DNA from 2 places in the Serratia sp. OS31 genome. Region 2 is predicted to be linked to the other one. Evidence: predicted binding sites of a transcription regulator. Region 2 holds the regulator's gene; the other holds the start of a gene.
The links. Region 2 encodes PhoB, which activates phosphate uptake and scavenging genes when phosphate is short. Its sites were predicted from a motif close to CTGTCATAAAACTGNCNNAT; they were not measured.
Positions count from the first base shown of each region.

Region 1: glpT (glycerol-3-phosphate transporter) is a predicted target of PhoB. The motif match lies at 2,363-2,382, and genes of this name have one in related genera.

Region 1 is NZ_JACJFQ010000009.1:95,550-104,005, forward strand. It holds gene glpQ (glycerophosphodiester phosphodiesterase) at 1-769, opposite strand, end outside; gene glpT (glycerol-3-phosphate transporter) at 853-2,208, opposite strand; gene glpA (anaerobic glycerol-3-phosphate dehydrogenase subunit A) at 2,574-4,217, shown strand; gene glpB (glycerol-3-phosphate dehydrogenase subunit GlpB) at 4,207-5,478, shown strand; gene glpC (anaerobic glycerol-3-phosphate dehydrogenase subunit GlpC) at 5,475-6,674, shown strand; gene H5P17_RS10305 (DcrB family lipoprotein) at 6,721-7,284, opposite strand; partial or broken gene H5P17_RS10310 (N-acetyltransferase family protein) at 7,365-7,817, opposite strand; gene H5P17_RS10315 (7-cyano-7-deazaguanine/7-aminomethyl-7-deazaguanine transporter) at 7,840-8,456, opposite strand, start outside.
Region 2 is NZ_JACJFQ010000004.1:74,443-82,898, forward strand. It holds gene licT (BglG family transcription antiterminator LicT) at 1-304, opposite strand, end outside; gene sbcC (exonuclease subunit SbcC) at 500-3,751, opposite strand; gene sbcD (exonuclease subunit SbcD) at 3,748-4,980, opposite strand; gene phoB (phosphate response regulator transcription factor PhoB) at 5,182-5,871, shown strand; gene phoR (phosphate regulon sensor histidine kinase PhoR) at 5,896-7,212, shown strand; gene H5P17_RS05390 (PstS family phosphate ABC transporter substrate-binding protein) at 7,227-8,165, shown strand; gene H5P17_RS05395 (cobalamin-independent methionine synthase II family protein) at 8,377-8,456, shown strand, end outside.

The DNA of each region.
Region 1 (8,456 bases), on a different contig from region 2:
TCCAGTCATAGTCGTATTCCACCCATTTGCCGTCGGCTTTCTGCTCATAGGTTTCCTGCCATTTGTTATAGGCGATCAGTTGGATCAGCTTCAGATCCATGCCCATCTTCGGCTCCAGCTCGGTCTTAATCCGCTTCAGTTCGTTGGCGTCGAAACATTGCAGATAAACGTTATCGCCCTTGCCGGTGTAGCCGTACTGTTTCAGAACCGCCAGCACCTTGCTGGAAATGTCTTTGCCTTCCTGCTTGTGGAACCACGGCGCTTTGATTTCCGGGTAAATACCGATGTTTTTGCCGGTTGAATGATTCAAACCCTGCACAAATTCGATCTCTTCCTGGAAGGTATGGACGCGGAAGTCGGATTTGCCCATCGGGAAACGCCCCGGGTAGCCCTGCACCTTTTTGCCGTTTTCGATCTCAAAACCTTCGGTGAACTTCAGCGACTTGATTTCAGGCAGCGTAAAGTCGATGGCGTAATAACGGCCGTCTTTGCGCGCGCGGTCCGGGAAACGTTCGGCTACGTCGGTGACGCGATCGAGGTAGTGGTCATGCAACACCACCAGCTCGTTGTCCTTGGTCATCACCAGATCTTGTTCGAGGAAGTCCGCACCCTGCGCGTAGGCCATGGCCTTTGCCGGCAGCGTGTGTTCCGGCAGATAACCGCTGGCGCCACGGTGGGCAATCACCACCTTGTCGGCGGCTTGCGCAGCGCTGACCATTGAGGTGGCCAGGATAATCCCTGCCAGCAGGGCTTTGACTTGAGTCCGCATATTGTTGTTCTCCATGTTGTAGGTGCAGGGGTAGTAAAAAGGCCGCAAGGCGGCCTTTAAATAATGCGAAAGTTGTATGACGCTTAACCGCGTTTGTTGGCAGCGATTTCCGCGTGGTGTTTTTTCTCGCTCATCATGGTCAGCAACAGCAGCACTACCGCGCCGATGCTACCGCCAATCATCACCATAAAGCCGCCGTCCCAACCGAAGTAGTCAACGGTGTAGCCGACGATGGCGCTGGCTGCAACAGAGCCGCCCAGGTAACCGAACAGACCGGTGAAGCCTGCGGCGGTGCCGGCGGCTTTCTTCGGCGCCAGTTCCAGTGCGTGCAGGCCGATCAGCATGACCGGGCCGTAAATCAGGAAGCCGATGGTGATCATACAGGCCATATCAATGCCAGGATTACCGACCGGGTTCAGCCAGTAAACGACGGTGGCAATGGTCACTAGCGTCATGAAGAACACGCCGGTGGCACCGCGGTTGCCTTTGAACACCTTGTCCGACATCCAGCCGCACAGCAGGGTGCCCGGAATACCGGCATATTCGTACAGGAAGTAAGCCCAGGAAGACTTGTCCAGCGCGAAGTGTTTCACTTCTTTCAGGTAGGTCGGTGACCAGTCCAGAATGCCGTAACGCAGCAGATAAACGAACACGTTGGCTACGGCGATGTACCACAGCAGTTTGTTCGGCAGGATGTACTGCATGAAGATCTGCTTGGCCGTCAGCTCTTCTTCCGCTTTATCGGTGTAGTCGTCCGGATAATCGTTTTTGTATTCTTCAATCGGCGGCAGGCCGCAGGATTGCGGGGTGTCGCGCATCAGGGCAAAGGCGATCAGGGCTACCAGAATGGCACCGAAGGCCGGCATGTACAGCGCCGCGTGCCAGTCGTTGAACCAGGCCATGCCCAGCAAGAACAGCAGCGGTGGCAGACCGCCACCCACGTTATGGGCGCAGTTCCAGACCGAAACGATACCGCCGCGTTCCTTCTGTGACCACCAGTGTACCATGGTACGGCCACAAGGCGGCCAGCCCATGCCCTGGAACCAACCGCACAGGAACAGCAGCACGAACATGACCGCGATGCTCGATGTCGCCCATGGCACGAAGCCCATGAACAACATGACCGCGGCAGCCAAAATCAGGCCGGCGGGCAGGAACACGCGTGGGTTGGAGCGGTCAGAAACCGACCCCATGATAAATTTGGAGAAACGGTAGGCGATGGAAATACCGGACAGCGCGAAACCGAGGTCACCGCGGCTGAAGCCCTGGTCAATCAGGTAAGGCATGGCCAGGGTGAAGTTCTTGCGCACCAGGTAGTAGGCGGCATAACCGAAGAAAATCCCCATAAATATTTGCCAGCGCAATTTACGGTACAGCGGGTCGACTTTGTCGACCGGCACACGTGAAATGTGTGCTGCCGGCTTAAAAATACTCAACATGAGCGCCTCCGATGGCTTTATCTAGTTATCACATCAATATGATCTTTTACGTTCATTTGATGATTGAGCGGATATCGAATGTGGTGTTTTTTTGTTCCATAACGAGCGTCATCCTAGTCAAAACCGCCTGGTGTCGCTGTGATGAATGGCGCAAATGTTACACTTTTATGAAACACCGGCGGATTTTGAGCGATTCGTTAACGTTATGAAATAGAAAAACGCCTAAAAATCGTGATTGTGATCACATTAGTGGTTTTTTGTGGACATTTTACTTTCGTTTTAAGTTCGTTATTGTTCCTTATCAAACAAAGACCCCAATGACTGTGGCCCAATAGGGCAATAACCACGGATCCAGAGGGAGCGTCATGAGCAGCCATTCAGCAGAAAACGAAACGGATGTGATCATCATTGGCGGCGGCGCGACCGGCGCGGGCATTGCTCGTGACTGCGCACGCCGCGGTCTGCGTTGCATACTGCTGGAGCGTCATGATATCGCCACCGGCGCGACCGGGCGTAACCACGGCCTGCTGCACAGCGGTGCGCGTTATGCGGTAACCGACGGCGAGTCGGCACGCGAATGCATAGAAGAGAACCGCATCCTCAAGCGCATTGCGCATCACTGTATTGAGCGAACCGACGGGCTGTTTATCACCCTGCCGCAGGATTCACTGGCATACCAACAGCAGTTTATTGTCTCCTGCCACAGCGCCGGTATCAACGCCGAAGCGATTGATCCCCAACAGGCACTGCGTCTGGAGCCCGCGGCCAACCCGGCGTTGATCGGCGCGGTACGCGTGCCGGACGGCACCGTCGATCCTTTTCGTTTGACCGCCGCCAATATGCTCGATGCCCGTGAGCACGGCGCGCAGATCCTCACCTATCACCAGGTGGTCGGTTTATTGCGCACGGGCGATCGCGTTACCGGAGTGCGTGTTTTCGACCATCAGTCGTCGCGCCGTTACGATATTCACGCCGAAGTGGTGGTCAACGCCGCCGGTATCTGGGGTCAGCAGATTGCAGAATATGCCGACCTGCGGATCCGTATGTTCCCGGCCAAGGGCGCTTTGCTGATCCTGGGCCATCGCATCAACAACATGGTGATCAACCGCTGCCGCAAGCCGGCGGACGCTGATATTCTGGTGCCGGGCGACACCATCTCGCTGATTGGCACCACCTCCACCCACATTGACTATGACCAGATCGATAACATGCTGGTGACGCCGCAAGAAGTGGACATTCTGATCCGCGAGGGCGCGTTGCTGGCACCTGAACTGGCACAGACTCGCATTCTGCGTGCTTATGCCGGCGTGCGCCCGCTGGTCGCCAGTGACGACGATCCCAGCGGGCGCAACGTCAGTCGTGGCATCGTGCTGCTCGATCATGCCAGCCGCGATGGCCTGGAAGGCTTTATCACCATCACCGGCGGCAAGCTGATGACCTACCGGCTGATGGCGCAGTGGGCGACCGATAAAGTGTGCGAAAAGCTTAGGATAGACAGCCCCTGCACCACCGCGCAGGAGGCGCTGCCGGGCTCTCGTCAGTCGGCGGAAGAAACGGTGCGCAGCGTGGTTTCCCTGCCCGCCAGCATTCGCGGCTCGGCGGTTTACCGTCACGGCGACCGTGCAAACCGGGTACCGGCGGGGGATCGGTTGGACAACAGCCTGGTGTGCGAATGCGAAGCGGTGACCGCCGGCGAGGTGCGCTATGCGGTTAACTCCCTCACCGTCAATAACCTGGTCGATTTGCGTCGCCGTACCCGCGTTGGCATGGGCACCTGTCAGGGGGAGCTATGCGCCTGCCGTGCCGCGGGGCTGCTGACACGCTTTAACGTCACCACCCCGCAGCAGTCGATCGACCAGCTATCGCACTTCCTAAACGAGCGTTGGAAAGGCGTCCGGCCCATCGCCTGGGGCGATGCGCTGCGCGAAAGTGAATTTACCAGTTGGGTTTACCAGGGATTGTGCGGGCTCGATGCCCGGGGGGAACAGGAGGCCGATGATGCGATTTGACGTAGTGGTGATTGGCGGTGGCCTGGCGGGAATGACCTGCGCCATTCGGCTGGCGGAACAGGGCAAGCGTTGTGCGGTGGTCAGTTCTGGCCAGAGCGCACTCTATTTTTCATCCGGCTCGCTTGATCTGCTGGCGCAGTTGCCCGACGGCACCCCGGTGACAGAGCCATTGGCGGCGTTGCCCGCGTTGGCAACACAAGCGCCCCGGCATCCTTATGCGTTGATCGGCACCGAACGGGTGGCGTCGCTGTCGGGTGCAGCCGCTTCACTGTTGCAGCGCTGTGGGCTTGATCTGCAGGGCGACAACGAACGCAATCATCTGCGCATCACGCCGCTGGGCACGCGCCGGGCTACCTGGCTCAGCCCGCGAGCTATCCCCGTTACGCCGTTGGACGGCGAACTGCCGTGGCAGCACACAGCCGTGATCGGCATTGAAGGCTTTTTGGATTTTCAGCCGCAGTTGGCCGCCAGTTCACTGACGCAGAGCCTGGGCGTTCGGGCTGAGGTGGCAGATATGCACTTGCCGGCGCTGGATCGGCTGCGCAACAACCCCAGTGAATTCCGGGCGGTAAATATCGCCAGGGTCTTGGATCTGCCGGAAAACTTGACGCCAATGGCGGATGAGCTTCGGCGGTTGGCTGCGGACGCCGAGGCGATATTCATGCCGGCCTGCCTGGGGCTGGAGGATGACGGGCCACTGGCGGCGCTGCAGGCCGCGGTCGGCAAACCGATTCGCCTGCTGCCGACGCTGCCGCCTTCGGTGCTCGGGATGCGGTTGCACCAGGCGCTGCGCGCGCGGTTGCAGCAATTGGGCGGCGTTTTTATGCCGGGGGACAGCGTGCTGCGGGCGGATATTGAAGCCGGGCGTGTTACCGGTCTCTATACCCGCAATCACACCGACATTCCGCTGGTGGCGCAGCAGGTGGTACTGGCCAGCGGCAGTTTTTTCAGTAATGGGCTAGTGGCGGACTTCGACGGCATACGTGAACCGGTATTTGGACTGGATGTCGACAGTAAGGCGGAGCGTGCAGACTGGAGTTGTCGTGAGCTGTTTGCTCCACAACCCTACTTGCAGTTTGGCGTGCGCACCGATAACCGGCTGCGAGCACTAAGGCAGGGAGAGCCTTTGAGTAACCTGTACGCCATAGGGGCGGTGACCGGCGGCTACGATCCGCTGCAGCAGGGCTGCGGTGCAGGTGTTTCGCTGGTGGGAGCATTGCATGTCGCGCAACAGATTGTGGCACAGGAGGAGCAGCCATGAGCCTGCAGAAAGACAACAGTTTTGAAAACTGCATCAAGTGCACCGTCTGCACCACCTATTGCCCGGTAGCCAAAGTGAATCCGCTTTATCCCGGGCCCAAGCAGGCGGGACCGGACGGTGAGCGCCTGCGGCTAAAAGATCCGGCGCTGTACGACGAAGCGCTGAAGTATTGCACCAACTGTAAACGCTGCGAGGTGGCCTGTCCGTCCGACGTCAAAATTGGCGATATCATTCAGCGGGCGCGTGCCGACTTTGCCCAGAGCAAGCCGACGCTGCGCGACGCCATCCTCAGTCATACCGATATCATGGGCTCACTGTCGACGCCGTTTGCACCGATCGTCAACGCTGCCACCGGGTTGAAGCCGGTGCGCGCGCTGTTGGACAAGGCGTTGAAAATTGACCACCGTCGCGAACTGCCGAAATACTCGTTTGGCACCTTCCGCCGCTGGTACCGCCAGCAAGCGCAGGCCCAACAGCGTTACGCTGAACAGGTGGCTTTTTTCCACGGCTGCTTCGTCAATTACAACCATCCACAGCTGGGTAAAGACCTGATCAAAGTTTTCAATGCGATGGATATCGGCGTGCAGTTGCTCAAGCGCGAAAAATGCTGCGGCGTGCCGCTGATTGCCAACGGCTTTATTACCCAGGCCAAGAAACAGGCCAGGGTGAATGCCGAATCGCTGCATGAGGCGGTGTTGGAGCGCGGGATCCCTGTTGTGGCCACTTCATCGAGCTGTACTTTTACGTTGCGTGACGAATACCCGCATTTGCTGGAGGTGGACACCTCGGCGGTGCGTGAACGGGTGGAGCTGGCGACGCGCTATCTGTACCGCCTGCTCAATCAGGGGCGCAGGTTGCCGCTGAAGCACACGCCGTTGCGGGTGGCCTACCATACGCCTTGTCACATGGAGAAAATGGGCTGGACGGCCTATACGCTGGAATTACTGCGACAGATACCGGGGCTGGAGCTGGTGGTATTGGATTCGCAGTGTTGCGGTATTGCCGGCACCTACGGTTTTAAATCCGAGAACTATGCGACTTCGCAAGGGATTGGCGCATCGCTGTTTCGTCAGATTGAGGAGAGCGGGGTCGATTTGGTGGTCACGGACTGCGAAACCTGCAAATGGCAAATCGAGATGTCGACCAGCAAGCGCTGCGAACACCCGATCACCCTGCTGGCACAGGCTTTGGCGTAGGGCGCAGCAGTGTGAACTGCGCCCTATAGGCTGAGTCAGTAAAAGTTTACTTGTTCAGTTTCAGCGTTTTGATGATGCCTTCGGCTTCACTTTGCGCCTGCTGCTGGTTATCCGCCGGCAGCGTCACCTGAATGGTCAGCATGTTGTTATCCAGCGTGCCGATCAGGATGGAGGAGTAGGCCTTCTCGCCGCCGCTGGTAATGATGCTGTCCAACTGACGCAGCGGCACGCCGTTTACGTCGATGGCTTTGTTGGTCACCACCTGCAGGTTGGCATCACGCGAACGTTGGGTATCTTCGAGACGCTTGCTCAAGGTTTCCAGACTGTCGGCGGTTTTGTCGCCGAGGATCACGATCACTGCGCGTTGGCCGGTGCTGTCGGCGTAAACGTGCATGTTGTTCGCCTGATTACCCAGCTTGCCGCTTTGGTCTGCCATACCGACCGGCAAGGTGAACGCCAGCTTACCCTCCAGCAAGCTTACCTGTTGCCCGGCCGGTGCGCTGGCTGCGGCATCGCCCGCCGGCGCTTTGGTGTCTTTGGTTTCGCCGTCGCAGGCCGCGAGGCCAAGTACTAACAGGCTGATACCCATCAATTTTGCTACTTTACGCATTGGGCTTCCTTCTTCCTTTCAGGTAGGGTTTCACTGCCGTATCGCAACCTATTCCAGGGTGAAATGCAAGGCAGATGTTGTCACAAGGTTTTCTCAAGTAATAGCCGATAATCAGCCACTTCGCCTTTCTTTTCCAGTTGAACAATCTGATAGTGATTGTTGATAAGCATCATCAGCATCGCACGGAACTGATTACGGGTTTTCACCCTCAACTGGTGATAACCCTGCGCCCGCGCCCAGTTTTCCTGCTCGGCCAATAGCGCTAACGCCACACCGTGGCGGCGATAAGCCGGCAATACGGCACCCAACCAGCTGTAAAACACCCCGTCTTGCTGCTGATAACCGAGTTTAAAACCGGCAGCCTGGCCATCGACTTCGGCGATCAGTGCGGCCATCGGGAGTGAGCCGATACGCTGTTGCAGATCGTTGAGGTTGTGCAGATGGTCGAATTCGGGGATTTGCTGATACAGACGGTGAACTTCTTCGAGGGTGGCGTGGCGGGTGGTGACGGTCATGGCGGCCTCCGGATGGGTAGGCCGCCAATGATAACACGGGTCAGCTCGGTTGCAGGCTGCTGTCGCCCTGGCGAGCGGCAATGCGTTTGAGCAGCATATTCAGCAGCACGCCATACATTGGCAGGAAGAACAGCATGCAGATCAGCACCTTGAAGCTGTAATCGACCAGCGCAATCTCGACCCAGTTGTTGGCCATAAAGGCGTCGCTGCTCTTGTAGAATGCAATAAAGAAGAACGACAGCGTGTCGCTGATATTGCCGAGGAACATGGCCGCGGCAGGGGCCACCCACCAGGCGCTGCGCTGGCGTAACCGGTTGAAAACGTGTACGTCGAGGATCTGACCGAGCACGTAAGCCATAAAGCTGGCGACGGCGATGCGTGCGACAAACAGGTTAAAGCTGCCCAGTGCGGCAAACCCCTGCCATTCCCCCTGATAGGTGACGGTGGAGATGACGTACGAGATAAACAGGGCCGGCACCATCACCGAAAGAATGATGCGTCTCGCCAGCGGGGCGCCAAAAATACGCACCGTCAGGTCGGTTGCCAGAAAGATAAACGGGAAGGTAAACGCGCCCCAGGTGGTATGGAAGCCGAAAATGGACATCGGCAACTGCACCAGGTAGTTACTGGAGGTAATGATGACAATATGGAACAGCG
Region 2 (8,456 bases):
GGATGTGATCGGTCAGCGTGATATAAACGATGTTATGCAGTTTGCCCGGCAAACGCTGGCGGGCGAGGGTGATGATCTTGTCGGCCGTGGTCACGCAGGCCAGGGGGATCTCCGACAGCAGCGTTTTAAAGCGCTCAGCCATTTCGCTGCCGTTAAGGGTGAAGACCTTCTCGATCAGATTTTCGTCCAGCAGATCGCCGGCCTTCTTTTTAAAGCCGATGCCTTTTCCCATAACCACCGTCTCTTCCTGACGGTCGTCCAGCGTAATCACCACGTTATTATTAAGTATTTTTGCGATCTTCATGGTTTTTCCCGGATGTTTCAGCATGCTGAAAACGAAAAAACCTGACGTCCAGGAGCGATCCCGTGCGTCAGGTTTTGCCTGTATATTTACAGTAACAATCCTGTTATCGATAGCATCATAACCCTTGTCTGCGGCGGCTCAACGCTTTTCGCCGGGGAGTGCCGCCGCGGTCACATTTCTCAGGCCGGTGCAAAGTTATTCCCGTCGGAACTGCGGTTCCAGCCGGCTGATACCGAGGCCGTTCACCTTTTTCACCTTAATTTGCACCGGAATTCGGTCTTTCATGGCTTCAACGTGGCTGATCACGCCGATGGTTTTCCCTGAGGCATTCAGACTGTCGAGGGCGTCCAGCGCGGTATCCAGGGTTTCCGCATCCAGCGTGCCGAAGCCTTCGTCAAGGAACAGTGAATCGATGCTGGTCTTGTGGCTGACCAGATCGGATAGCGCCAGTGCCAATGCCAGGCTCACCAGGAAACTTTCACCGCCGGACAGGGTACGGGTGTCGCGCAGTGCGTCCGCCTGCCAGGTGTCCACCACCTGCAATTCCAATGCATCACTGGTTTTGCGCTGCAGCAGATAGCGGCCGTGCAACCGCCCCAACTGGTTATTGGCCAGGTACACCAGATGATCGAGCGTCAGTCCTTGGGCAAACTTACGGAATTTATCCCCCTCTTTGGAGCCGATGAGCTGATTGAGGTAGCTCCAGTCGTCGTACTGCTGCTGACTTTGACTGATTTGCTCAAACAGCGACTGCTGATTGAGACGGCGCGCGGCATCACTTTCCAACTGGTTGCGCACTTCACCCTGTCGGAGCTGCAGAGTTTTGAGCTGCTGCGCCAGCGCGGCCAGATCCTGGCCCAGGGTTTGAGGATTGGCCTGGGTTTCATCCAGCCCTTCCGGGCGCTGTTGGCGTTGCTGTTCCAGATTGGCTACGGCCTGGGTCAGCAGGGCGCTGGCTTCAACTTGCCTTTGCTGCAGTTGCTCCTTGCGACGTTGCAATTGTTGGCGCTGCTCGTCATTCAACAGGGCGGCGTTGAAGGCCGCTTCGTCGCTGAAGTCGCTGGTGGACAACGCTTGCTGCCAATCTTGCTCAGTCTGTTGCAGCCGTTCGGTCAGGTGCAACAGCTGTTGCTGCAACCCGGTAAGTTGCCCGCTCAGACGATCGCGTTGTTCCTGCGCCTTCTGCCATTGCTCTGCGGCCAGTTGTACAGCCTGTTCGCAGGCCGTCAGCCGGGCGCGCAACTGTTCACGTACCTGCACGATTTGCCGTTCGCCAAACAGTGCCAGCCGCTGCGTACGCTGTTCGCCAAGGGCAAGTTCTGCTTCCTGACGCTGCTGCTGCAGGCGTTGCTGCTGCGATTGGGCCTCTGCGTGGCTTTTTTCCAGCAGGCTGAAACGCTCGTCCAGCCGCGCCTTTTCTTGCTGCGCCTGTTGCTGCTGTGCCTGCAGTGCGGCCAAGCGATCTTTAGCCTGCTGTACCGCCTGGGCTGCCTGCTCGTGTTGCAGCAGACTGGCCTGAGCCTGACGTTCCTCATTGTCGCAGTCGCTTAACCACTGGCTAAGGCGAGCGGTGTCCTGCAGATCAAAATCAAACGCCAGAGGCGTGCTGAGGGTTTGCCATTGCTGACGATGAGCAGCCAGCTGTTGTTCATCTTGTCCGATAAGATGCTGCTGGCGTTGCAGTTGCTCTTTCAGGCTTTCGCAGCGGGTGCGCAGCTCCGTGCCCTGGGTGTATAAGGCCTCGGTTTTGATACGCATATCCGCCAAACGCAGGGCTGTCTCAGAGGGTTTTACCGCCTGATACTGTTCGATGGCCGGATGTTCGGAAGATCCGCACAGTGGGCAAGGTTCGCCGGTTTGCAGGCGAGCGCGTTCAGCCTCCAGGCTGACGATGCGTTGCTCCAGCTCAAGGGCTTTCTCTACGTCCGTCTGATGTGCTTTTTGCTGTTTGTACTGCTGGCGTGTTTCTTCGAGCTGTTTTTCAAGTTCGCCGAGCTGGGTCTGACGGGCCGTGAATTCCTTACGTTGCTGTTCCAGACGTTCGCTGACCTGGCCAAACAGCGAGGAGAGGGTAAATAATTGCTGACGAACCGGACGCAGCTCGGCCAGCTCAGTCTGACGTTGGCGCAGCCCTGTTAAGGGGACTTGGGCTTCCAGCGCATTTTGCTGCTGTTGCTGCGTTGCCAGTGCGGCAGTCAGGCCGTTAAGCTGTTCCTGATGCTGTCCGGCCTGGGCGGTGAGCCGGGCTCGTAAAACCTTGAGCTGTTCCAGCTCCGTTTGTTGCTGTGCGTACTGTTGCGTGGCGACATCGCAGGCCTGTTGCAGTTCTGTCTGCGTTTTTTGCAACTGGGTTATCTGGTGGTCGAGCGGGACGATCTGCTCGTCGATCAGCCGTTGTTGGATCTGCTGGTGTTCGACATGCGCCTGCAGTTGCGCACGTGCTTGTTCCACTGCCTGCTGCAACGGGGCCATTTGGGCAAGCTGTTGCTCCTGTTGCTGCGTCAACTGGGCAATCTGCTGTTGTAGCGCCTGTTGATCGTTGCGGCAGCGGTTGCGTTCGTTGAGCAGTGGGCGCAGTTTCTCAGCAGGCTCGCTGCGCGCCAACTGCTGCAACTGCGGTTCTGCCTCAGCCTGCTCTTGTTGCACGGCGCTCAACTGACGCTGGTATTCCTGCTGTTTCTGCCGCGTCTGTTGCCATTGCTGCAGCCAGTTTAACGCCCGTTGCTGACGCTGGGTCTGTTCACCGAGGGCATTTTCCTGCGAACTGAGCTCCACGAGCTGGCTTTCCAGCTGTTGGTGTTGTTCCTCGTTCAGCAACTCAATGCCACTGGCGCGCTGATGCAACGCGTCCAGATCGGTTTTGGCCTGCTTGTGCTGCTCGAAAACACGTTCCGAAAGCTGGCCGTAAATCTCGGTGCCGGTCAACTCTTCCAGCAGTTCGGCCCGATCATTGGCGTCGGCATTCAGGAAGGCGGCGAACTGCCCCTGGGACAGCATCATCGATTTGGTAAAGCGGCCGAAATCCAGCCCGGTGATCGCGGCGGTAAGATCCAGCTTGTCGCGGACTTTATCGGCCAGGATCTTGCCGTCATCGCGCAACGCCAGCTCCACCTTCGGCGCCTGCAGGTTGCCGTCCGGGGAGTTTTTGGCACGGCGCTGGCTCCAGAAAGCGCGGTAACCGATGCCCTTAACCTCAAACTCGACCTCCGCCAGCGACTCGGCGGTGTGGCGGGTCATCAGCTCATTTTGGCTTGGCGTGACATTCAGACGCGGCGTCTGGTGGTACAGTGCCAGACAGATGGCGTCCAGCAGGGTGGTTTTACCCGCTCCGGTAGGGCCGGTGATGGCAAATAATCCGTTGCTGGCGAAGGGCTCGGCGGTGAAGTCTATCTTCCATTCCCCCTGCAGCGAATTCAGGTTTTTTAATCTCAGGCTGAGAATTTTCATTGGTTCGGCTCCTGATCCTGGTGCCGTACGGCTTCGACGACCTGTTGGAACATCTGACTCATTCGCTGTTTGCGTGCTTCGGCCATTTCAGGTTCCTGCGCCAACCGCCGCTCGAAGACTTCGTTGACGCTCAGCTCGTTGAGCGTTTCCTTGTCTTGCTTCTCAATGGCCTGGCGACGCTGCTCCTTGCTGCGGCGCAGCAGCACGACCTCTACCGGCAGTTGATCGGCCAGCAGCTGAATGCGACGCTGAATGTCGCTAAGGTAATCTTGGGTCGCCACTTCGATATCCAGCCATACGGGTAATTCACCCTGATAATCGGCAAACAGCCGTAATTGTTGCTCGATCTGTGCCAAATCTCCCTTAATGAGCTGCATCGGCTGGAAGGTTGGGATCTCCAATGCGCTGACCTGCTGCAGGGCACCCGCGTCGAAATCCACCATAAACACGCTTTTGGCCTTGCCCAGCTCGTCAAAACTGAGCGGGATAGGGGAGCCGCTGTAGCGAATATGCTCAGATTTGGCGACGTTTTGCGCGCGATGAATATGCCCCAGCGCGATGTAATCTGCCGGGGGGAAGGCCTGGGCGGGGAAGGCGTCCAGCGTACCAATATAGATGTCGCGCACCGAATCGGAGGTCGTTACGCCGACGGTGGTCAGATGGCCGGTAGCGACGATGGGCAGCGGCAAGCCCAACGTATCACGGCGCGCACAGGCGGCCTGGTACAGCGTGTGATAGTGGTCGGCGATAGACTCTTGCAGCGCCTGCTGTTTTTGCACCCCGGACTCACCGGCGCGGCTGGTGAGCAGATCGCGCGGCCGCAGAAAAGGAATGGCGCACAATATGGCGCCCGGTTGGCCGTCGCGTTGATTCAGTACCAGCACCTGTTGTTCGATTTCGCTCTGTGCATTGGCGATCACGGTGGTATTCAGGCAGGAAAGCAATTCGCGCGATTCATTTAAGGTTGCCACGGAGTCGTGATTGCCGCCCAACACCACCAACTGGCAGCCGGTGCGCTGCAGTTCCACCACGAAGCGGTTATACAGCTCGCGGGCGTAGCTTGGCGGCGAGCCGGTATCGAACAGGTCCCCGGCGACGATCAGCGCGTCCACCTGGTGTTGTTCGATCTGTTCGATCAGCCAGCGCAGAAAGGCCTGATGCTCGGCGGCGCGGCTTTTGGTGAAAAAGTACTGGCCAAGATGCCAGTCAGAGGTGTGGATCAGGCGCATGACACTCCCGGGGCGATAGGGTAATGGCGGTGATTATAAAGGGAATATGATGTTTCTGTGTGATTAGAAATAACCGCTATGCTTACTGCCCATAACAGCCCGTTTTTTTCATGGCTATTTATTTCATAAATCTGTCACAAAACTGACGCATAATGGCGCCCGCAATCAACTGTGATCGCTAACACATTGGCAGGATTGACGATGGCAAGACGCATACTGGTGGTGGAAGACGAAGCGCCGATCCGTGAGATGGTGTGCTTTGTGTTGGAACAGAATGGTTACCAACCGTTGGAAGCTGAGGATTATGACAGCGCCGTGACGCGCCTGTCTGAGCCGTTCCCTGATTTAGTGTTGCTCGACTGGATGTTACCCGGGGGATCCGGCATTCAGTTTATTAAACATATGAAGCGTGAAGCCCTGACCCGTGACATTCCGGTGATGATGCTGACCGCGCGCGGTGAAGAAGAAGACCGGGTGCGCGGCCTGGAGGTCGGGGCGGATGATTACATCACCAAACCTTTCTCACCGAAGGAGCTGGTGGCGCGCATCAAGGCGGTAATGCGCCGTATTTCACCGATGGCGGTGGAAGAAGTGATTGAAATGCAAGGGCTGAGCCTGGACCCTTCCTCACACCGCGTGATGGCTAATGAACAAGCGCTGGATATGGGGCCGACCGAGTTCAAGCTGTTGCACTTCTTTATGACCCATCCGGAACGCGTTTATAGCCGTGAGCAGTTGCTTAATCACGTCTGGGGCACTAACGTTTATGTGGAAGACCGCACCGTTGACGTGCACATCCGTCGGCTCCGTAAGGCGTTAGAGACCAGTGGTCATGACAAAATGGTTCAAACCGTTCGGGGCACCGGCTACCGATTCTCAACGCGCTACTGATCGCGCCGCGCTGGAGAATATGCCGTGTTAGAACGTCTATCCTGGAAGAGGCTGGCCCTGGAGCTGGCCCTTTTCTGCCTGCCTGCCTTACTGCTGGGGCTGATTTTCGGTTATCTGCCCTGGTTGCTGCTGGCCTCCGTGCTGGCGGCGTTGGCATGGAATTTCTACAACCAACTTAAACTTTCCCACTGGCTGTGGGTTGACCGCAGCATGACGCCGCCGCCGGGTCGCTGGAGCTGGGAACCGCTGTTTTACGGTCTGTATCAGATGCAGCAACGGAACCGCCGTCGACGCCGTGAGTTGGCGCTGTTGATCAAACGCTTCCGCAGCGGAGCGGAATCGCTGCCCGATGCGGTGGTGATGACCACCGTCGAAGGCAATATCTTTTGGTGCAACGGGCTGGCGCAGCATTTGCTGGGTTTCCGCTGGCCGGAAGACAATGGTCAGCACATCCTTAACCTGCTGCGTTATCCGGAGTTCAGTCACTATCTGCAACAGCAGGAGTTCTCCCGCCCCTTGACGCTGCAGCTGAATAACGAGCATTACGTCGAATTTCGTGTGATGCCCTACTCTGAAGGGCAATTATTGATGGTGGCCCGCGATGTGACCCAGATGCGTCAACTGGAAGGGGCTCGGCGCAACTTCTTCGCTAACGTCAGTCACGAGCTGCGCACGCCGCTAACGGTATTGCAGGGTTACCTGGAAATGATGAGCGACGAAGAGCTGGATGGTTCGCTGCGCGGTAAGGCGTTGGGCACCATGCAGGAGCAGACTCGCCGCATGGACGGACTGGTCAAGCAACTGCTGACGCTGTCGCGCATCGAGGCGGCGCCTAACGTTGAAATGAACGAGCGGGTTGATATCCCCCTGATGCTGCGGGTGTTACAACGTGAGGCGCAATCGCTGAGCGGCGGCAACCACGAAATCACCTTCCGGGTGAATGAGCAGTTGAAAGTGTTCGGTAACGATGACCAACTTCGCAGTGCGGTGTCGAATCTGGTGTATAACGCCGTCAATCATACGCCGAAAGGCACTAATATTGAGGTCAGCTGGCAGCAGACGCCAAGCGGCGCGCAGTTTCAGGTCAGTGATAATGGGCCGGGCATCGCGGCCGAACATATTCCCCGTTTGACCGAACGCTTCTACCGCGTCGACAAAGCCCGTTCACGCCAGACCGGCGGCAGTGGGCTGGGGTTGGCGATCGTCAAGCATGCGCTCAGCCACCACGATGCGCGGCTGGAGATCCTCAGCGAGCAGGGCATCGGCACCCGATTTATCTTTACCTTGCCTAACCGGTTGATTGTTCCCGCAGCTTTGTCAGAGAATGCGGTGAAAAATTAACGCGAGAGGCTGGCATGATCCGAATCACCCGAGGGCTGTTGCTTTGCCTGGCGCTATTGGCAAGCCGAGGCGCGCTGGCGCAGCCGGATGGCATGCTGTCCGGCAACCTGTCCAGCGTCGGCTCCGATACGCTGGCGAATCTGATGGCGCTGTGGGCGCAGGACTTCAGCCAGCATTATCCCAACGTTAACCTGCAGATCCAGGCCGCCGGTTCTTCGACGGCGCCAACCGCATTGGCGGCGGGTGCCGCTCAGCTCGGCCCGATGAGTCGGCCGATGAAGGCCGCGGAAGTCTCTGCATTCGAGCACCGTTACGGTTATGCGCCGTTGGCGGTACCGGTCGCGGTCGATGCGCTGGTGGTGCTGGTGCATCAGGACAATCCGCTGCGCGGTCTTAACCTGCAGCAGCTCGACCGAATTTTCTCCGCGACCCTGCGCTGTGGCGAAAGCCAGCCTTTGACCCGGTGGGGGGAGCTGGGGCTGACCGGTGATTGGCAACAGCGTGCGTTGCAACGTTTTGGACGTAATTCAGCCTCCGGCACCTACGGTTATTTCAAGCTGCGTGCGCTGTGTGGCGGTGATTTCATGCCGCGCGTCAATGAACTGCCGGGGTCGGCTTCGGTGGTGCAGGCGGTGGCCGGTTCGTTGAACAGTATCGGCTACGCCAGCATCGGTTTTCGCGCCAGCGGCGTGCGGCTGCTGCCGTTGGCGGAATTCGGCGAAAACTACGTCACCCCCAATGACGCCAACGTGCGCAACGGCAGCTATCCGTTGTCGCGCTATCTGTATATTTACATCAATAAGGCGCCTAACCAGCAACTGGAACCGCTGACGGCGGCATTTCTCGATCGCGTGCTGTCGGATACCGGGCAAAATCTGGTCAATCACGACGGCTATCTGCCGCTGCCGCCAGAGACTCTGCAGAAAACCCGCCTGGCGCTGGGCCTGCAATAAACTGGCCTCTGGGCACCCTGGGTGCCCAACATGAATTTCTTTCATCTCCCGTGAAAATTCTTCCATTGCCGCCCGGCAGTCGACGTGACAGCATGCTGAATATAAGTCATCTAGACGTCTGGAAGTCCACTTTGTAACCCGACGTAATAGTTCACATTGTAAATCACTGAGGTAAAGGCCCGAGCTTTTGCCGGCTAGCGGGAGTTATATTATGTGCGATTGCAATTCTGCCTTTCACGCTGACGTTGTCGGCAGTTTGTTACGCCCTGCGGCGCTGAAAACCGCTCGCCA